3 regions of the Streptomyces sp. NBC_01197 genome follow, and region 2 is predicted to be linked to each of the others. Evidence: riboswitches for the same ligand, from Rfam matches in the RefSeq annotation. Region 2 holds a riboswitch; each other region holds the start of a gene.
The links. Region 2 has a riboswitch for cobalamin ahead of OG452_RS10355 (ribonucleoside-diphosphate reductase subunit alpha). Riboswitches for the same ligand answer to the same signal wherever they lie in the genome.
Positions count from the first base shown of each region.

Region 1: another riboswitch for cobalamin. It lies ahead of OG452_RS33790 (HoxN/HupN/NixA family nickel/cobalt transporter); the one in region 2 lies ahead of OG452_RS10355 (ribonucleoside-diphosphate reductase subunit alpha).
Region 3: another riboswitch for cobalamin. It lies ahead of OG452_RS28055 (cobalamin biosynthesis protein); the one in region 2 lies ahead of OG452_RS10355 (ribonucleoside-diphosphate reductase subunit alpha).

Region 1 is NZ_CP108569.1:7,383,456-7,389,068, forward strand. Features, by position in the region: gene cobN (cobaltochelatase subunit CobN) at 1-1,999, shown strand, start outside; cobalamin riboswitch at 2,161-2,363, shown strand; gene OG452_RS33790 (HoxN/HupN/NixA family nickel/cobalt transporter) at 2,393-3,481, shown strand; gene OG452_RS33795 (polysaccharide deacetylase family protein) at 3,936-4,559, shown strand; gene OG452_RS33800 (hypothetical protein) at 4,793-5,613, shown strand, end outside.
Region 2 is NZ_CP108569.1:2,310,812-2,316,424, forward strand. Features, by position in the region: gene OG452_RS10340 (GntR family transcriptional regulator) at 1-329, shown strand, start outside; gene OG452_RS10345 (DUF3311 domain-containing protein) at 737-979, shown strand; gene mctP (monocarboxylate uptake permease MctP) at 976-2,607, shown strand; cobalamin riboswitch at 2,766-2,889, shown strand; gene OG452_RS10355 (ribonucleoside-diphosphate reductase subunit alpha) at 3,020-5,383, shown strand; gene OG452_RS10360 (ribonucleotide-diphosphate reductase subunit beta) at 5,383-5,613, shown strand, end outside.
Region 3 is NZ_CP108569.1:6,106,084-6,111,696, reverse strand. Features, by position in the region: gene OG452_RS28075 (alpha/beta hydrolase family protein) at 1-1,071, opposite strand, end outside; gene OG452_RS28070 (class II aldolase/adducin family protein) at 1,170-1,829, opposite strand; gene OG452_RS28065 (inorganic phosphate transporter) at 2,074-3,327, shown strand; gene OG452_RS28060 (hypothetical protein) at 3,347-3,610, shown strand; adenosylcobalamin (AdoCbl) riboswitch at 3,815-3,889, shown strand; gene OG452_RS28055 (cobalamin biosynthesis protein) at 4,027-4,956, shown strand; gene OG452_RS28050 (cobyric acid synthase) at 4,953-5,613, shown strand, end outside.

The DNA of each region.
Region 1 (5,613 bases), 5.1 Mb from region 2:
CGCCGGCCTGTCCGCCGCGTGCGCCCCTGATGCGGCCCTGGGCGACCTTCCGCTCATCTACCCGTTCCTGGTGAACGACCCGGGCGAGGGGACCCAGGCCAAGCGCCGTGTCCACGCCACGCTGGTCGACCACCTGGTGCCGCCGATGGCCCGCGCCGACTCGTACGGCGACATCGCACGCCTGGAGCAACTCCTCGACGAGTACGCCCAGATCGCCTCCATGGACCCGGCGAAACTCCCCGCCATCCGGGCTCAGATCTGGACGCTCATCCAGGCCGCCAAGCTCGACCACGATCTGGGTCTGGAGAACCGGCCCGACGACGAGGGCTTCGACGACTTCATCTTTCACGTCGACGGCTGGCTGTGCGAGATCAAGGACGCGCAGATCCGTGACGGACTGCATGTCCTCGGCAACCCGCCAGCCGGCGGGGACCGGGTCAATCTGGTACTCGCCATCCTGCGCGCCCGCCAGATCTGGGGCGGCACCGCCTCACTGCCGGGGCTGCGCGAGGCACTCGGCCTGGACGAGGCCAACGCCACCCGCACCGCCGCCGACACGGCCGAGGAACAGGCACGTGTCCTCGTCGAGGCGATGGAAGCGGCGGACTGGGATCCGGACGCCGCCGTCAAGGTGGCCGACGGCCACCCGCAGGCGGTCGCCGACATCCTCGGCTTCGCGGCCCGCGAGGTCGTCCCGCGGCTCGCCTCCACCACGGACGAGATCGACCACGCCCTGCACGCGCTGAGCGGCGGATTCGTCCCCGCAGGACCCTCCGGATCACCGCTGCGCGGCCTGGTCAACGTCCTGCCGACCGGCCGCAATTTCTACTCCGTCGACCCCAAGGCCATTCCGTCCCGGCTCGCCTGGGAGACCGGCCGGCTGCTCGCCGACTCACTCCTGGAGCGCTACCGCACCGACAACGGCGAGTGGCCCACCTCCGTGGGGCTCTCCCTGTGGGGCACCAGCGCGATGCGCACATCGGGGGACGACGTGGCCGAAGCCCTCGCGCTGCTCGGTGTCCGCCCGGTGTGGGACGACGCCTCACGCCGGGTCACCGGTCTGGAGCCGGTGCCGCTCGACGAGCTCGGCCGCCCCCGTATCGACGTCACCCTGCGCATCTCGGGTTTCTTCCGTGACGCCTTCCCGCACACCATCGGCCTGCTGGACGACGCGGTACGGCTGGCCGCGTCCCTGGACGAGCCCGACGAGCGGAACTTCGTACGCGCCCACACCCGGGCCGACCTGGCCGAGCACGGCGACGAACGCCGGGCCACCACCCGGATCTTCGGCTCCCGCCCAGGCACCTACGGCGCGGGCATCCTCCAGCTCATCGACAGCCGCGACTGGCGCACCGACGCGGACCTCGCCGAGGTGTACACGGTGTGGGGCGGCTACGCCTACGGCCGGGAGCTGGACGGCCGCCCGGCCCGCGCCGAGATGGAGACCGCGTACAAACGGATCACGGTCGCCGCGAAGAACACCGACACCCGCGAGCACGACATCGCGGACTCCGACGACTACTTCCAGTACCACGGCGGCATGGTCGCCACCGTCCGGGCGCTGCGCGGGAGCGCCCCCGCGGCGTACATCGGCGACTCCACCCGCCCCGAGACCGTCCGTACCCGCACGCTCGTCGAGGAGACCTCACGGGTCTTCCGCGCGCGGGTGGTCAACCCCCGCTGGATCGAGGCGATGCGCCGGCACGGTTACAAGGGAGCCTTCGAACTCGCCGCCACCGTCGACTACCTCTTCGGGTACGACGCCACCACCGGTGTCGTCGCCGACTGGATGTACGACAAGCTCACCGAGACGTACGTACTCGACCCGGTGAACCGCGACTTCCTCCAGCAGGCCAACCCCTGGGCCCTGCACGGGATCGCGGAACGGCTCCTTGAGGCGGAGTCCCGGGGCATGTGGGCCGAACCCGACCCCGCGACGCTCGAAGCGCTGCGCCAGGTGTACCTGGAGACCGAGGGGAACCTGGAGGGCGAGGACTGACCTGAGCAGGTCTCCCCGCGGTGGTCCGCTGCCGCCGGTGCGACGGGTGAGAGCCGGGCTCTCCCCGCACCGGTGTACGGCAGCGGATCCCTCGGCATGGGCGGATGTGAGAGGCAATACCTGCCCGGATGGGCGCACTTGCTGCCACCGGCGGCCAGAACCTAGGGTGAACGGGCCGTGGTGTTCGGGAAGACCGGTGAAAGCCCCCTCGGGGCCTCAGACCGGAGCGGCCCTCGCCACTGTGATCGGGGAGTCTCCGTCCCGTCGAAGCCACTGGCCGCGTCCGCGGGCCGGGAAGGCAGGGCCGGAGGCGAGCGTCAGCGAACCCGTCAGCCAGGAGACCGGCCACGGCATCTCACGAAGTGATCCACGAGGTGCTGGAGCGTGATCCGCATGACCCTGCCCGAATCCGCCGCGTTCGCCTGGCGGCGCGAGGACACCGTACGAACCGCCGGGCTGCTGGGGGTGATAGCAGCCCTCCACGCCGTCGCGTTCGGCGTTCTGTTCCTGCTGGTGGAACCAGGCCACTACGAGGTCGGGTCCAAGGCGTTCGGGGTGGGCCTCGGCATCACCGCGTACACGCTGGGGATGCGGCACGCCTTCGACGCCGACCACATCGCCGCCATCGACAACACCACGCGCAAACTCATGGCGGACGGGAAGCGCCCGGTCTCGGTCGGCTTCTGGTTCGCGCTGGGGCACTCCAGTGTGGTGGTGGCCATGGCGGCGCTGGTCGCCGGCGGTGCCCGGCTCGCGGGAATCCTCATGAACGAGGGCTCGCACACCCACCAGGTGCTCGGCGTCGTCGGAACGAGCGTCTCGGGCTCGTTCCTCTACCTCATCGCGGCGCTCAACCTGGTTGCCCTCGTCGGCATTCTGCGGGTGTTCAGGGAGATGCGCGCCGGACGCTACGACGAGGCCGAACTCGAATCACACCTGAATTCGCGCGGCTTCATGAACCGCATCCTCGGCCGGTTCACCAAGTCCATCAGCAGGCCCGGCCAGATGTACCCGCTGGGCTTCCTCTTCGGCCTGGGCTTCGACACCGCGACCGAAGTCACCCTCATGGTGATGGCCGGAAGCGGCGCCGCCGCCGGCCTGCCCTGGTACGCCGTCCTCTGCCTGCCCCTGCTCTTCGCGGCCGGAATGAGTCTCTTCGACACACTCGACGGCACCTTCATGAACTTCGCGTACCAGTGGGCCTTCGCCAACCCGGTGCGCAAGGTGTTCTACAACCTCGCCATCACCGGCCTGTCCATCGCCGTCGCGTTCCTCATCGGCACGATCGAGCTGATCAGCGTGCTGCACGACAAGCTGTCCCTCCAGGACTCGGTGACCGGCTGGATAGCGGGCCTCGATCTCGGGAACGTCGGCTACCTCATCGTCGGACTCTTCGTCGTGGTGTGGGCAGCGGCGCTGGCGTACTGGCGTATCGCGAAGGTGGAGGAGAGGTGGGCGGTCCGCGCCGCTGACAGCGGCTGAACCGGCGCCGCCCGCGGTGGCGGACCGGGGCGCTCCGGCGCCCCGGCCCCGCTCGGCCCGGGAAAACCGTGGCGCGCCGCGGACGGGGCGGGCGGCGGATGGTCCGACCGAGTGGAATCGGACGCGCGTCCGGCGCTGTCGGCCGGGTAATCGCCTCGGTGTGTGGCAGTACGGTGCCATGCAGTCTGAAAATCACACTAATACGCAAGGGCGCCGCAGATTCGTGCGCGCCGCGGTCGGCCTGGGCGCCTTGGCTGTCGGGGGGGTGTTCTCCCGCGCGTACGGCCCCTCCGGCGGCACCGGCCCGGCGGCGGCCTCGCATCCTTCACATGCACCGGCCGGTGCCCCACCCCCACACCACGTCCAGCCCCCACCGGCCGCCGGACCACCTGCGGCCGCAGCCGCCGCCCGTCCCCCCACCTACCGACTACAGCCCTTCGCGGGCGAGACGTCGATGGGCGCCCCAGCCCACAACCCGGCGGTCCGCACCCATGCGGTGTACTCGATGGAGGAGAGCGGCCGCAGGATCGCGCTCACCTTCGACGACGGCCCCGACCCCCTTTACACCCCCCAAGTGCTGCGCATCCTGGCCCGGTACAACGTGCAGGCGACGTTCTGCGTCATCGGCGAGAACGCCGCCCAGTACCCCCAGTTGCTGCACGACATCGCGAACGGCGGACACGCCGTCGCCAACCACTCCTGGACCCACCCCCAGCTCACCAAGTTGAAGCCGGCCGCCGCCCGGTCCGAACTCTCCCGGACCAGCGATCTGATCGAGAACGTGCTCGGCGCTCCGCCCCAGTGGGCCCGCGCACCGTACGGCGACTGGAACCCGGTCACCCTCGGGATCTGCGCCGACCTGGGCATGGAGCCGCTGGGCTGGTCGATCGACACCAACGACTGGGCGCGGCCGGGGACGCGCAGCATCACCAACTCCGTGCTGCGCGACATCAAGGACGGCGCGATCGTGCTCTGCCACGACGGCGGCGGGAACCGGTCGCAGACGGTCGCCGCGGTCAGGAACTATCTGCCCCGGCTGCTCGACAGCGGCTTCATCCCCGTGCGACCGGAGCTCTGACGCGTCCGGTCCAGCCGCTGACGGACGGCGTCGGGCTGGGCGCCGTACGGGCCGTGGGCAGTAGTCGCGGGGCGCTGGAGCGGGTCAATTGGCCCCGGAAGGTGACCGGTTACTACTGCAAGCATGGGCTCTGGCCATAGTAAAAGACAGAAACATGGCGAACCCTCTTGCGGTGCGACAGCAATCGCTTACATGCTGACGCCCAACCCGAACACCGGCCATCAGGAGATGACATGCGCACGCCATTCATCGCGGGGTCCAGGTCCACCAACAGGGGTCCGTCCGTGACGGGTCCATCCGTCATGGGTCTTTCCGGACCGGGTCCATCCACCACCCGCCCGACCACCACGGCATCGCCCATCAGAAAGTCGAGGCGCCGTCTCGCCAGGTCCGGCATCGTCCTCGGCGCCACCGCCCTCCTGGCCATCGGCGCGGCCGGGCAGTCGTGGGCGTCCACCCCCATATTGCGCTGGTCGACGGACGCGCCCACGCCGGTCACCACGCTGAAGCTGCCGATGTCCGTGGACTCCGCCCCTGACGCGTCCGGCATCTACTTCGCCTACTACACGACGCTGGAGAGCGGCACCCGGCCGTACGCCGGGTTCCAGCCGAAGCCCGTGGACGCGAACGGGCACCACACGCTCCAGGCGGTCTTCAGCTCCTTCAACGCGGACGCCACCACGGCCGACAGCCACTGCAACTACGGCGCGGACGGCGGCGCCGGAGTGAGCTGCGCGGTCCAGTTCGCCTACACGCCGGGCACGATGTACTCGCTCGTCCTCAAGCGCGCGAGTGTCACCGGCGACACTCAGCTGATGTCGGGAGACGTCGTCCAGACCGCGACCGGTGCTTCCGTGGCGCACATCGGAAGCTTCAGCCTTCCGTCGGCATCGGGCCGGTTCAAAAGCGCCGACCAGGGCTTCATCGAGCCGTATCTCACGGCCGGCTGCAGCCAGCAGGTCACCGTGACCTACGGGAAGCCGGTCGGCACGGAGGCGGGTACGGACCATGTGGGGAGCCTCCCCACCGTCAGCGACCCGGCGTCGGGCAGCTG
Region 2 (5,613 bases):
CGAGCGGCGAGCCGATGGCCATCGAGACGACGCACCTGTCGGCCAAGCGCTTCCCCGCGCTGCGCCGCTCGCTGGTGAAGTACGCCTCGCTCTACACCGCGCTGTCCGAGGTGTACGACGTCCGGCTGGCCGAGGCCGAGGAGACGATCGAGACCTCACTGGCCACCCCACGGGAGGCCGGGCTGCTCGGTACGGACGTGGGGCTTCCGATGCTGATGCTCTCGCGCCACTCGATCGACGAGCGGGGCGAGCCGGTGGAGTGGGTGCGCTCGGTCTACCGCGGCGACCGCTACAAATTCGTGGCGCGGCTGCGGCGGCCTACCGACTGAGGCCGGGGGTCCGGGGGTCGCCCCCCGGGCAGGCACAGCGTGGCGCGGCTGCGGCGGCCTACCGACTGAGGCCGGGGGTCCGGGGGTCGCCCCCCGGACAGGCACAGCGTGGCGCGGCTGCGGCGGCCTACCGACTGAGGCCGGGGGTCCGGGGGTCGCCCCCCGGACAGGCACAGCGTGGCGCGGCTGCGGCGGCCTACCGACTGAGGCCGGGGGCGACCCTCGGCGGCCGCTCGCCTGGCTGGTCCGGTCCAACACCCCCACAGAAACGGCACTCTCCGCCGAAATCCCCCAGGATGACCGGTGTTGCCATTCCGGTATGCGGATAGGGGTTCCGTCGAATGAGCATCCTCGCCTAGATTTCCTGCGCGTTGTACCAGGTGCTCAGTGAGGGGACGGACCGCACCATGCCCGAGAAAAGACCCGTGATCACGCCGGTGCGCGTGATCATCGCGGTATGCCTGATCGCACCCTTTATCGCCATGCTCTGGGTGAGTTCGTACGCGAAGGTGGACCCCGCCTTCATCGGTATCCCGTTCTTCTACTGGTACCAGATGCTCTGGGTGCTCATCTCGACGGCGCTCACCATGACCGCGTACAAGCTGTGGCAGCGTGACCAGCGCGCCCGCAAGGGGGGTGCTTCCGCATGAAGGACGGTGTGAACGGCGTCGCGCTCGGCGTCTTCATCTTCTTCTTCGTGGCCGTCACGGTCGTCGGCTTCCTGGCCGCCCGCTGGCGCCGCGCCGACAACGCTGCCACCCTCGACGAATGGGGCCTGGGCGGACGGTCGTTCGGCACCTGGGTCACCTGGTTCCTGCTCGGCGGCGACCTCTACACGGCGTACACCTTCGTCGCCGTACCCGCGGCCATCTACGCCGCGGGCGCTGCCGGGTTCTTCGCCGTGCCGTACACGATCCTGGTCTACCCGCTGATCTTCACCTTCCTGCCGCGGCTCTGGTCGGTCTCGCACAAGCACGGGTACGTGACGACGTCGGACTTCGTCCGGGGGCGCTTCGGCTCCAAGGGGCTCTCGCTGGCCGTCGCGGTCACCGGCATCCTCGCCACGATGCCGTACATCGCGCTCCAGCTGGTCGGCATCCAGGCGGTGCTCGACGTGATGGGCGTCGGCGGTTCGGGCAGCAACTGGTTCGTCAAGGACCTCCCGCTGCTGATCGCCTTCGCGGTGCTCGCCGCGTACACGTACTCGTCGGGGCTGCGAGCCCCCGCCCTGATCGCCTTCGTCAAGGACGGCCTGATCTACATCGTCATCCTGGTGGCGATCATCTACATCCCCATCAAACTGGGGGGCTTCGACGACATCTTCGCCAAGGCCGGCCACGCGTTCTCGCAGACCAACCCGGCGACGGGCAAGCCCCGCGGGGCGCTCGCGCCGGGCGCTGCCGGCCAGTGGGGTTACGCCACGCTCGCGCTCGGGTCGGCCCTCGCGCTGTTCATGTACCCGCACTCGATCACGGCGACGCTCTCCTCGCGCAGCCGCAACGTGATCCGCCGCAACACCGCGATCCTGCCGCTGTACTCGCTGATGCTGGGACTGCTCGCGCTGCTCGGCTTCATGGCGATCGCCGCCGGCATCAAGGTGAAGAACGGCCAGCTGGCGATCCCGCAGCTGTTCGAGAACATGTTCCCCGACTGGTTCGCGGGCGTGGCCTTCGCAGCCATCGGCATCGGTGCGCTGGTACCGGCCGCGATCATGTCCATCGCGGCGGCGAACCTCTTCACCCGCAACATCTACAAGGACTTCATCAAACCGGGCGCGACCCCCGCCCAGGAGGCCAAGGTCTCCAAGCTGGTCTCGCTCGTGGTGAAGGTCGGCGCGCTGCTCTTCGTGCTCGCCATGGACCCGACGGTGGCGATCAACTTCCAGCTGCTCGGCGGTATCTGGATCCTCCAGACGATGCCGGCGCTGGTCGGCGGGCTCTTCACCCGGTGGTTCCACCGCTGGGCGCTGCTCGCGGGCTGGGCGGTCGGCATGGTGTACGGCACGCTCGCCGCGTACGGTGTGACGAGCCCGACCCAGGCGCACTTCGGCGGCTCCTCCAAGGAGATCCCGGGCATCGGCCAGATCGGCTACATCGGTCTGACGGCGTTCGTGCTGAACGTCGTGGTGACGCTGGTGCTCACCCTCGTGCTCAACGCGGTGAAGGCACCGGCCGGAATCGACGAGACCTCCCCGGAGGACTACACGGCGGACGCCGGTGACGAGGGCGTCCAGGTGGAGCTCCCGCCGGCCACAGAGGCCGCCCCGGCCGCCCACTGAGCCACCGGCAGGCCACCACTGAGCCACCGCTCCGCCAAGGGCCGCCGCGCTCCCTCCCAGGGAGCTGCGGCGGCCCTTCGCCGTGCCACTCCGCCTCTCCCTTCCGCCCTCCACGACACAACATATGGGGGGTGCTTTCCGGCGGGCACCCCACATGTATGCTCATGCTCGCTGTCGCCGCAGGGGAATCCGGTGCGAATCCGGAACTGTCCCGCAACGGTGTGATCAGTGCGCTTTCGCGCACCGTGGAGTCCGAGGACCTGCCGACGGCGCATCCGGCTCGACCGAACCGGATGGGAAACGTCCGGGCCTCGCGGTTGGGCCTGCGGATGCTGTGCGGTGTGCTGCTCTGCTGCGCCCGTACGCACCCGTGCCCCCCGCCGGCCCCCAGCCGAGCGAGGGAGAGCGCACCGTGACCATCGCGCCCACCGCACCTGTCTCCGAGCAGGTGGCGGACGCCCCGGGAACCGTACTTCTGCGGACCCTGACCGACCTCACCGCCGACCTCACCGACACCGACCCCGGCAAGGTCGCCGCGGCCGCCCTGCGCGGGCGCAACGCGGCGTCGGACGCGGCCGAGTTGCGGGAGCTGGCCACCGAGGCGGCCGCCGGTCTCATCTCCGAGGACCCCGCGTACTCGCGGCTGGCGGCCAGGCTGCTGACCCGTACCATCGCGGACGAGGCGGCGGGCCAGGGCGCGGTTTCCTTCTCCTCATCGGTCGCCGTCGGGCACCGCGAGGGCCTGATCGCCGACCGTACGGCCGACTTCGTACGGCTCCACGCGCAGCGGCTCGACGCGACCATCGACACCGGGGCCGACGACCGCTTCGGGTACTTCGGACTGCGCACCCTCTACAGCCGCTACCTGCTGCGCCACCCGCTCACCCGCCAGGTCATCGAGACACCCCAGCACTTCATGCTCCGGGTCGCCTGCGGTCTCGCCGCCGACGAGTCCGCGGCCGCCCTGGACGAGGTGGCCGCGCTGTACGGACTGATGAGCCGCCTCGACTACCTCCCCTCCTCCCCCACGCTCTTCAACTCGGGCACCCGCCATCCGCAGATGTCCTCCTGCTATCTGCTGGACTCGCCGCTCGACCAGCTGGACTCGATCTACGGGCGCTACCACGAGGTGGCGCGGCTTTCGAAGCACGCGGGCGGCATCGGCCTCTCGTACTCCCGTATCCGCTCCCGCGGTTCGCTGATCCGCGGCACCAACGGGCACTCCAACGGCATCGTCCCCTTTCTCAAGACCCTCGACGCCTCGGTCGCCGCGGTGAACCAGGGCGGCCGGCGCAAGGGCGCCGCCGCCGTCTATCTGGAGACCTGGCACTCGGACATCGAGGAGTTCCTGGAGCTGCGCGACAACACCGGTGAGGACGCCCGGCGTACGCACAACCTCAACCTGGCCCACTGGGTGCCCGACGAGTTCATGCGCCGGGTCGACGCGGACGGCACCTGGTCGCTGTTCTCGCCCGCGGACGTACCGGAGCTGACCGATCTCTGGGGCGACGACTTCGACGCCGTCTACCGCAAGGCCGAGGCCGACGGGCTGGCCAGGAAGACCATCCCCGCGCGGGAGCTGTACGGGCGGATGATGCGTACCCTCGCGCAGACCGGCCAGGGCTGGATGACCTTCAAGGACGCGTCGAACCGTACGGCCAACCAGACCGCCGAGCCCGGCTCGGTCGTCCACTCGTCGAACCTCTGCACCGAGATCCTGGAGGTGACGGACGACGGCGAGACCGCGGTCTGCAACCTGGGCTCGGTCAACGTCGGCGCGTTCGTCTCGGGCGATTCGCTCGACTGGGAGCGCCTCGACGCGACCGTCCGCACCGCGGTCACCTTCCTCGACCGGGTCGTGGACATCAACTTCTACCCGACCGAGCAGGCGGGCCGTTCCAACGCCAAGTGGCGGCCGGTGGGCCTGGGCCTGATGGGGCTCCAGGACGTCTTCTTCCAGCTGCGGCTGCCCTTCGACTCGCCGCAGGCCAAGGCGCTCTCCACCCGGATCTCCGAGCGGATCATGCTCGCCGCATACGAGGCGTCCTGCGACCTCGCCGACCGGAGCGGCCCCCTGCCCGCCTGGGAGAAGACCCGTGCGGCGCGCGGTGTGCTGCACCCCGACCACTACGCGACCGAGCTCAGCTGGCCGGAGCGCTGGGACGCGCTGCGCGCCCGGATCGCGAAGACCGGGATGCGCAACTCGCTGCTCCTCGCGATCGCGCCCACGGCGACCATCGCCTCGATCGCCGGGGTGTACGAGTGCATCGAGCCGCAGGTCTCCAACCTCTTCAAGCGCGAGACGCTCTCGGGTGAATTCCTCCAGGTCAACGCGTACTTGGTGAAGGAGCTGAAGGAACTGGGCGTCTGGGACGCGCAGTCCCGTGAGGCACTGCGCGAGGCCAGCGGGTCGGTGCAGGGCTTCAGTTGGATCCCCGAGGAGGTCCGGGCGCTGTACCGCACGGCGTGGGAGATCCCGCAGCGCGGTCTGATCGACATGGCGGCGGCCCGTACTCCGTACATCGACCAGAGCCAGTCGCTGAACCTCTTCCTGGAGACGCCCACCATCGGGAAGCTCTCGTCGATGTACGCGTACGCGTGGAAGCAGGGCATCAAGACCACGTACTACCTGCGTTCGCGTCCGGCGACGCGCATCGCGCGGGCGGCGCGCTCCGCCGCCGTCCCCATCCCCGCACAGCAGGATCCGGCCGCCGCCGAAGCGGACGCCATCGCCTGCTCCCTTGAGAACCCCGAGTCCTGCGAGGCCTGCCAGTAATGAGTGACGAACACCCGAAGTCCGAGAAGAACCTGCTCGACCCGGGCTTCGAGCTGACCCTGCGTCCGATGCGCTACCCGGACTTCTACGAGCGCTACCGCGACGCGATCAAGAACACCTGGACGGTCGAGGAGGTCGACCTCCACTCGGACGTGACCGACCTGGCCAAGCTCTCGCCGGGCGAGCAGCACATGATCGGCCGGCTGGTCGCGTTCTTCGCGACGGGCGAC
Region 3 (5,613 bases), 3.8 Mb from region 2:
GTTCCACATGGCGCCGTGCGGGGCATCCGTGACGGTCCGCATCGCCACCAACGACGGGTCGCCCGCGGCGAGTTCGACGGAGCGCTGCCAGGGAGCCACCCGGTCGCCGGGGCCGTGGACGACCAGCGTGGGCACCTTCAGCGCCCGCGGGTCGGCGGCGGCGCGCAGCCGGTCGCCGTTGGTGCCGGTCCGCCCCTGGGCCGCCCGCACCGCGAGCGGCAGCAGGAAGGCCGGTGTGCCCCGGGCGGCGGCCAGCGCGCCGAGGGTGGCCTCCCAGTCGAGGACCGGGGAGTCGAGGATCAGGCCGCTGATGCGTTCGCGCATCCCCGAACCCACCGCGGCGTGCAGGGCCATGGCGGCGCCGGTGGACCAGCCGTGCAGGACGACGCGCTCCGCGCCGTAGCGGACGGCGTAGCGGATGGCCGCGTCCAGGTCGCGCCACTCGGACGCGCCGAGGTGTCCCAGGCCGTCCGGGTTCGCGGGGGCGCCGGTGTCGCCCCGGTAGGAGATGTCGAGGACCGCGAACTGCTGGCGGTGCAGGAAACCAAGGACGTTCATGGGGTGCTCCCTGCCGGTGCCCAGACCGTGCACCGTGATCACCCAGGTGGAGCGTGGGCCGGGCACGAACCAGGCCGGAGAGGCGCCGAGTTCACCGGGGATGTCCACGTCGGCGTGGTCGATGCCGAGCGCGGAGCGCGGGTCGCCCACGTACACCTGCGGAGTGAGCCGGACCTTGGTGCCGGGGGCGAGCGTGCCGTAGGTGACCCGGTCGAGACGGCGCACGACGGTGTCGGCGGTCTCGGAGCCGCCGTCGATCACCGGTCCGACGACCGCGTGGACCCCCGGGCCCTCCAGCCCGTACACACCGGGGCGCAGCGAGGCCAGGCACCGGGTGAGGGTGACCCGGCCGGGGGCCGTGGCGTGTACGGAGAGCCGGGGCTCGGCGGGCAGGGCCCGGCCGTGCGGAGCCCTGAGCGCGGCGTCGGCGGCGAGCCGGCCGACCGCTGCCGCGGCCGCGCCGGCGCCGATCAGAGTGGTGACGGCCGTTGCCGTCGCGGTTGCCGGGCGCACCCCACCAGTGTCGGCGGAGGCGGGCCCGGATGCCAGCCGACCGGGGCAAATGAGGCCTGGCCTGCGAGGATCCGGCCTCTCATCCGAACGAAAGGTCCCTAACCGGGCTGGCCGTACCCCAGGAGCTTCTCGGTGGCCTCGGCCAGCTGTCCTGGCGACAGCAGCGACGGGGTGCGGCCGGGCAGCGCGGACGCGGTGAGCCAGAGCCGGCACATCCACTCCAGCTGGGCGGTGCGGTCGTAGGCCTGGTCGAGCGAGCTGCCGTAGGTGACCGTGCCGTGGTTCTGGAGGAGGCAGCCGGAGCGGTCCGTGAGGGCGGTGAGCATGTTCACGGCCAGTTCGTCGCTGCCGTAGAGCGCGTACGGGGCGACGCGCACCGGGCCGCCCAGCGCGGCGGCCATGTAGTGGACGGCGGGCAGCTCGGGGACCAGGGTGGAGACCGCCGTCGCGTGCACCGCGTGGGTGTGGACCACGGCGGTGGCGGTGGTGGACCGGTGGACGGCCAGGTGCAGGGGCAGTTCGCTGGTCGGTCTCAGCTCGCCGAGCACCTGGCGGCCGTCCAGGTCCACGGCGACGGTGTCGCCGGGGCCGAGCTTCTCGTACGGCACTCCGCTCGGGGTGACCAGGACGAGGTCGCCGCAGCGCACCGAGACATTGCCCGATGTGCCGACGACCAGACCTTCGGACGCGGTCCTGCGGGCGGTGGCGACGAGCTCGTGCCAGGCCTTCGCGAGCGGGTCGGTCTCCTCAGGCGCCACTGCTGTCTCCCCGGTCACATCTGTCCCGCTGCCACATCTGCGCTGCTCCGGGCATTCTGGGCCCGTCCACGCGATGATGCCAGCCCTCCGGGTGCCCCCGGTACGCCACCGCGGCAACCGCCGGCCGCGAGTGGAATGGGGGCCTCCGCGCAGAGTCACCACAGCGCCCGTCTCAGTTCATCTTCCGTTCACCCGGGTTGCCTACGTTCATCTCGTCAATGACCTCGAACGATTGCCCAGGTAAATGGAACACTTGACCCTGCTCCTTGGGATCGTGATCATTACCGCTCTCGTGTTCGACTTCACGAACGGTTTCCACGACACTGCCAACGCGATGGCGACGACCATCTCGACCGGCGCTCTCAAACCGAAGACCGCGGTGGCCATGTCCGCCGTGCTCAACCTTGTCGGGGCATTCCTGTCCGTCGAGGTCGCCAGGACGATCTCCGGCGGGATCATCAATGAACAGGGCATCACCACAGAAGTGATCTTCGCGGCACTCGTCGGTGCCATCCTCTGGAATCTGCTGACCTGGCTGCTCGGCCTGCCGTCCAGTTCCTCCCACGCACTCTTCGGCGGGCTCATCGGAGCCACGCTGATGTCGGTCGGCTCGTCGGGTGTCAACGGCCACGTCGTCATCACCAAGGTCCTGCTCCCCGCGGTCGCCGCGCCGGTCGTCGCCGGTCTCGCCGCGCTGCTGGCCACCAGGCTGACGTACCGGATCGGGCGCCGTACGGACGAGAAGTCCACCGCCAAGGGTTACCGGGCCGGCCAGATCGCCTCCGCGGGCCTGGTCTCGCTCGCCCACGGCACCAACGACGCCCAGAAAACCATGGGTGTCATCACCCTCGCCCTGGTCACCGGCAACGTCATCGCACCCGGCTCGAACCCGCCCCTGTGGGTCATCGTCTCCGCGGGCACCGCCATCGCACTCGGTACCTACCTGGGCGGCTGGCGCATCATCAAGACCATGGGCAAGGGGCTCACCGAGCTCAGGCCGCAGCAGGGCTTCGCCGCCCAGACCGGTGCCGCGACCGTGATCCTGGCCTCCTCGCACCTCGGCTTCTCGCTCTCCACCACCCAGGTCTGCTCGGGCGCCGTGATGGGCGCGGGCGTCGGCCGCAAGGGCGCGGTGGTCCGCTGGTCCACCGCGACCCGGATGGCCATCGCCTGGTGCCTGACCCTGCCCGCCGCCGCGCTCGTCGGCGCGGGTGCCGAGTTTCTGACCGGCCGCGGCCCCTGGGGCGTCGGCGCCGTCGCCGTCCTGCTGGTCGCGGGCTCGGGTGTCATCTGGTCGCTCTCCCGCCGCAAGCCGGTCGGCCAGCACAGCGTCACCCCCGACGAACCCGCCGGGTCCGCGGAGCCGGCCGGGGTGGTGACCGCCGCCATCGCGGCCGTCGTCCCGCCGCCCGTCGGAGCGGTCTCCGACCCTCTCCGCACCACCATCCCCGCACCGGGCGGCGCCGCACCGGAGCCCAACCGGCCCGCCACGGTCTGAAGGAGAAGGACACCGCACCATGGACATCGACTGGGCAGCTCTCGGCACCGTCTTCGGCGTCAGCCTCGTGGCGACCGTCGGACTGGTGGGCCTGTTCACCCTCGGCGTGGTGGGCCTGGCGCGGAAGCCAGCGCCGGAACCAGGCACCGCCACCGCACCCGCCGCCGCGACGCCTGCCGGTACGGGCCTGGGCCCGGCATCGGCCGCGCGGGCCGGTTCGTACGCCTGCTTCGCACTCTGCGCGGCGGCCGTGGCGTACGGGATCTATCTGATCGTCGCCTGACAGCCGCTCCTCCCGCCACTTCGTCACTCCGCCCGCCCGGCGGCCTCCACCGGCCACCGGGCGGGCGTCTGGTGTGCGCGGCCGGTGCGCCCGGCCGTCCGGGTGGCCGGTGTGGGGCTCGGCACACTGCGCCGCCGCAGGTCAAGGGTGAGTTGACGGGTGTTCGCCGACCGTGGTGGACTTCCGGGGCCAATACGGCGGCAGGAGAGGAAGTCCGGTGCGAATCCGGCGCGGTCCCGCCACTGTCACCGGGGTCGCCCCCGGGAGCCAGGAACTCTCACCGCCGATCACGTCGGACCAGGGCGCGGACACCCTGAGTGAGGACTACGCCATGCGCGGCCGCCTGCTGCCCGAACCGCCCGATGCACCGAGTGCCGCCGCCGTGAGGGTCCCGGACGTACCGGCCTGCTGACCCCATGCGTGCCGAGCGTGTCTTCGTGTACGGCGCCACCACGGGCCTCCTGGCAGACCTCATCTTCGCCGACCCCCGGCGCGGGCACCCCGTCGCCGCCTTCGGGCGGGCCGCCGCCGCCGTGGAGCGCCGGCTCTGGCGTGACCACCGCGGGTGGGGCGCGCTGCACACCGCGCTCTGCGCCGGGGGCGTGGTGGGCGCCGCCGTACTGGCCGGGCGTGCCGTACGCGGCCGTCCCGTCGCGGGCGTCGCGCTGACCGCCGCCACCACCTGGGCCGTCGTCGGCGGCACTTCGCTGGGACGGGAGGCGCGCGCGGTGGGCGACGCGCTGGCGGCGGGTGACATCGAGGCCGCCAGGGGGCGGCTGCCGCATCTGTGCGGGCGCGATCCGCAGGCACTCGACGCGCAGCAGATCGCGCGGGCCGTCGTGGAGTCCGTGGCCGAGAACACCTCCGACGCGGTGGTGGGCGCGCTGGTCTGGGGCGCCCTGGCCGGGGTGCCGGGGCTCGCCGGGTTCCGGGCGGTGAACACCCTGGACGCGATGGTCGGCCACAGGTCGCCCCGGTATCTGCGGTACGGCTGGGCCTCCGCCCGGCTCGACGATCTGGCCGGCCGGCCGGGCGCCCGCCTCACCGCCGTACTCGCGGTGCTCGCGGGCGGGGACCCGCGCGGCGCCGTACGGGCCTGGCGGTCGGACGCGGGCGGCCACCCGAGCCCCAACGCGGGCCCGGTGGAGGCGTCGTTCGCGGGCGCGCTGGGCGTACGGCTCGGCGGCACCCTCTCGTACGCCGGCCGGGTCGAGCACCGGGCGGTGCTCAACGGCGGCGGCCGTCCGGTGGCCGTCGGCGACATCGAGCGCGCGGTGCGGCTGTCGCGCCGGGTGTCCGTGCTGGCGCTCGCGACAGCTCTCGTGGTGAGGAAGGTACGCGGATGAGTGGCGGACTGCTGGTGGCCGGAACCACGTCGGACGCCGGGAAGAGCGTGGTCACTGCGGGCATCTGCCGGTGGCTGGTGCGCCGGGGTGTGAAGGTCGCGCCCTTCAAGGCGCAGAACATGTCGCTCAACTCGTTCGTCACCCGCGAGGGCGCGGAGATCGGGCGGGCCCAGGCGATGCAGGCGCAGGCGGCGCGGGTCGAGCCCACGGCACTGATGAACCCGGTGCTGCTCAAGCCGGGGAGCGACAGGTCGAGCCAGGTCGTGCTGATGGGGAAGCCGGTGGGCGAGATGAGCGCCCGCGGCTACCACGGCGGCCGGCAGGAGGCGCTGCTCGGCACGGTGACGGACTGTCTGGCTCAGCTCCGGGGCACGTATGACGCGGTGATCTGCGAGGGGGCGGGCAGTCCGGCCGAGATCAATCTGCGGCGGACCGACATCGTGAACATGGGTGTCGCGCGCGCCGCGCGGTTCCCGGTGGTCGTCGTCGGCGACATCGACCGGGGCGGTGTCTTCGCGTCGTTCTTCGGTACGACGGCGCTGCTGAGCGCCGAGGACCAGTCGCTCGTCGCCGGGTACCTCGTCAACAAGTTCCGCGGGGATGTATCCCTGCTCGAACCGGGGCTCGACATGCTGCACGGGCTGACCGGGCGGCGGA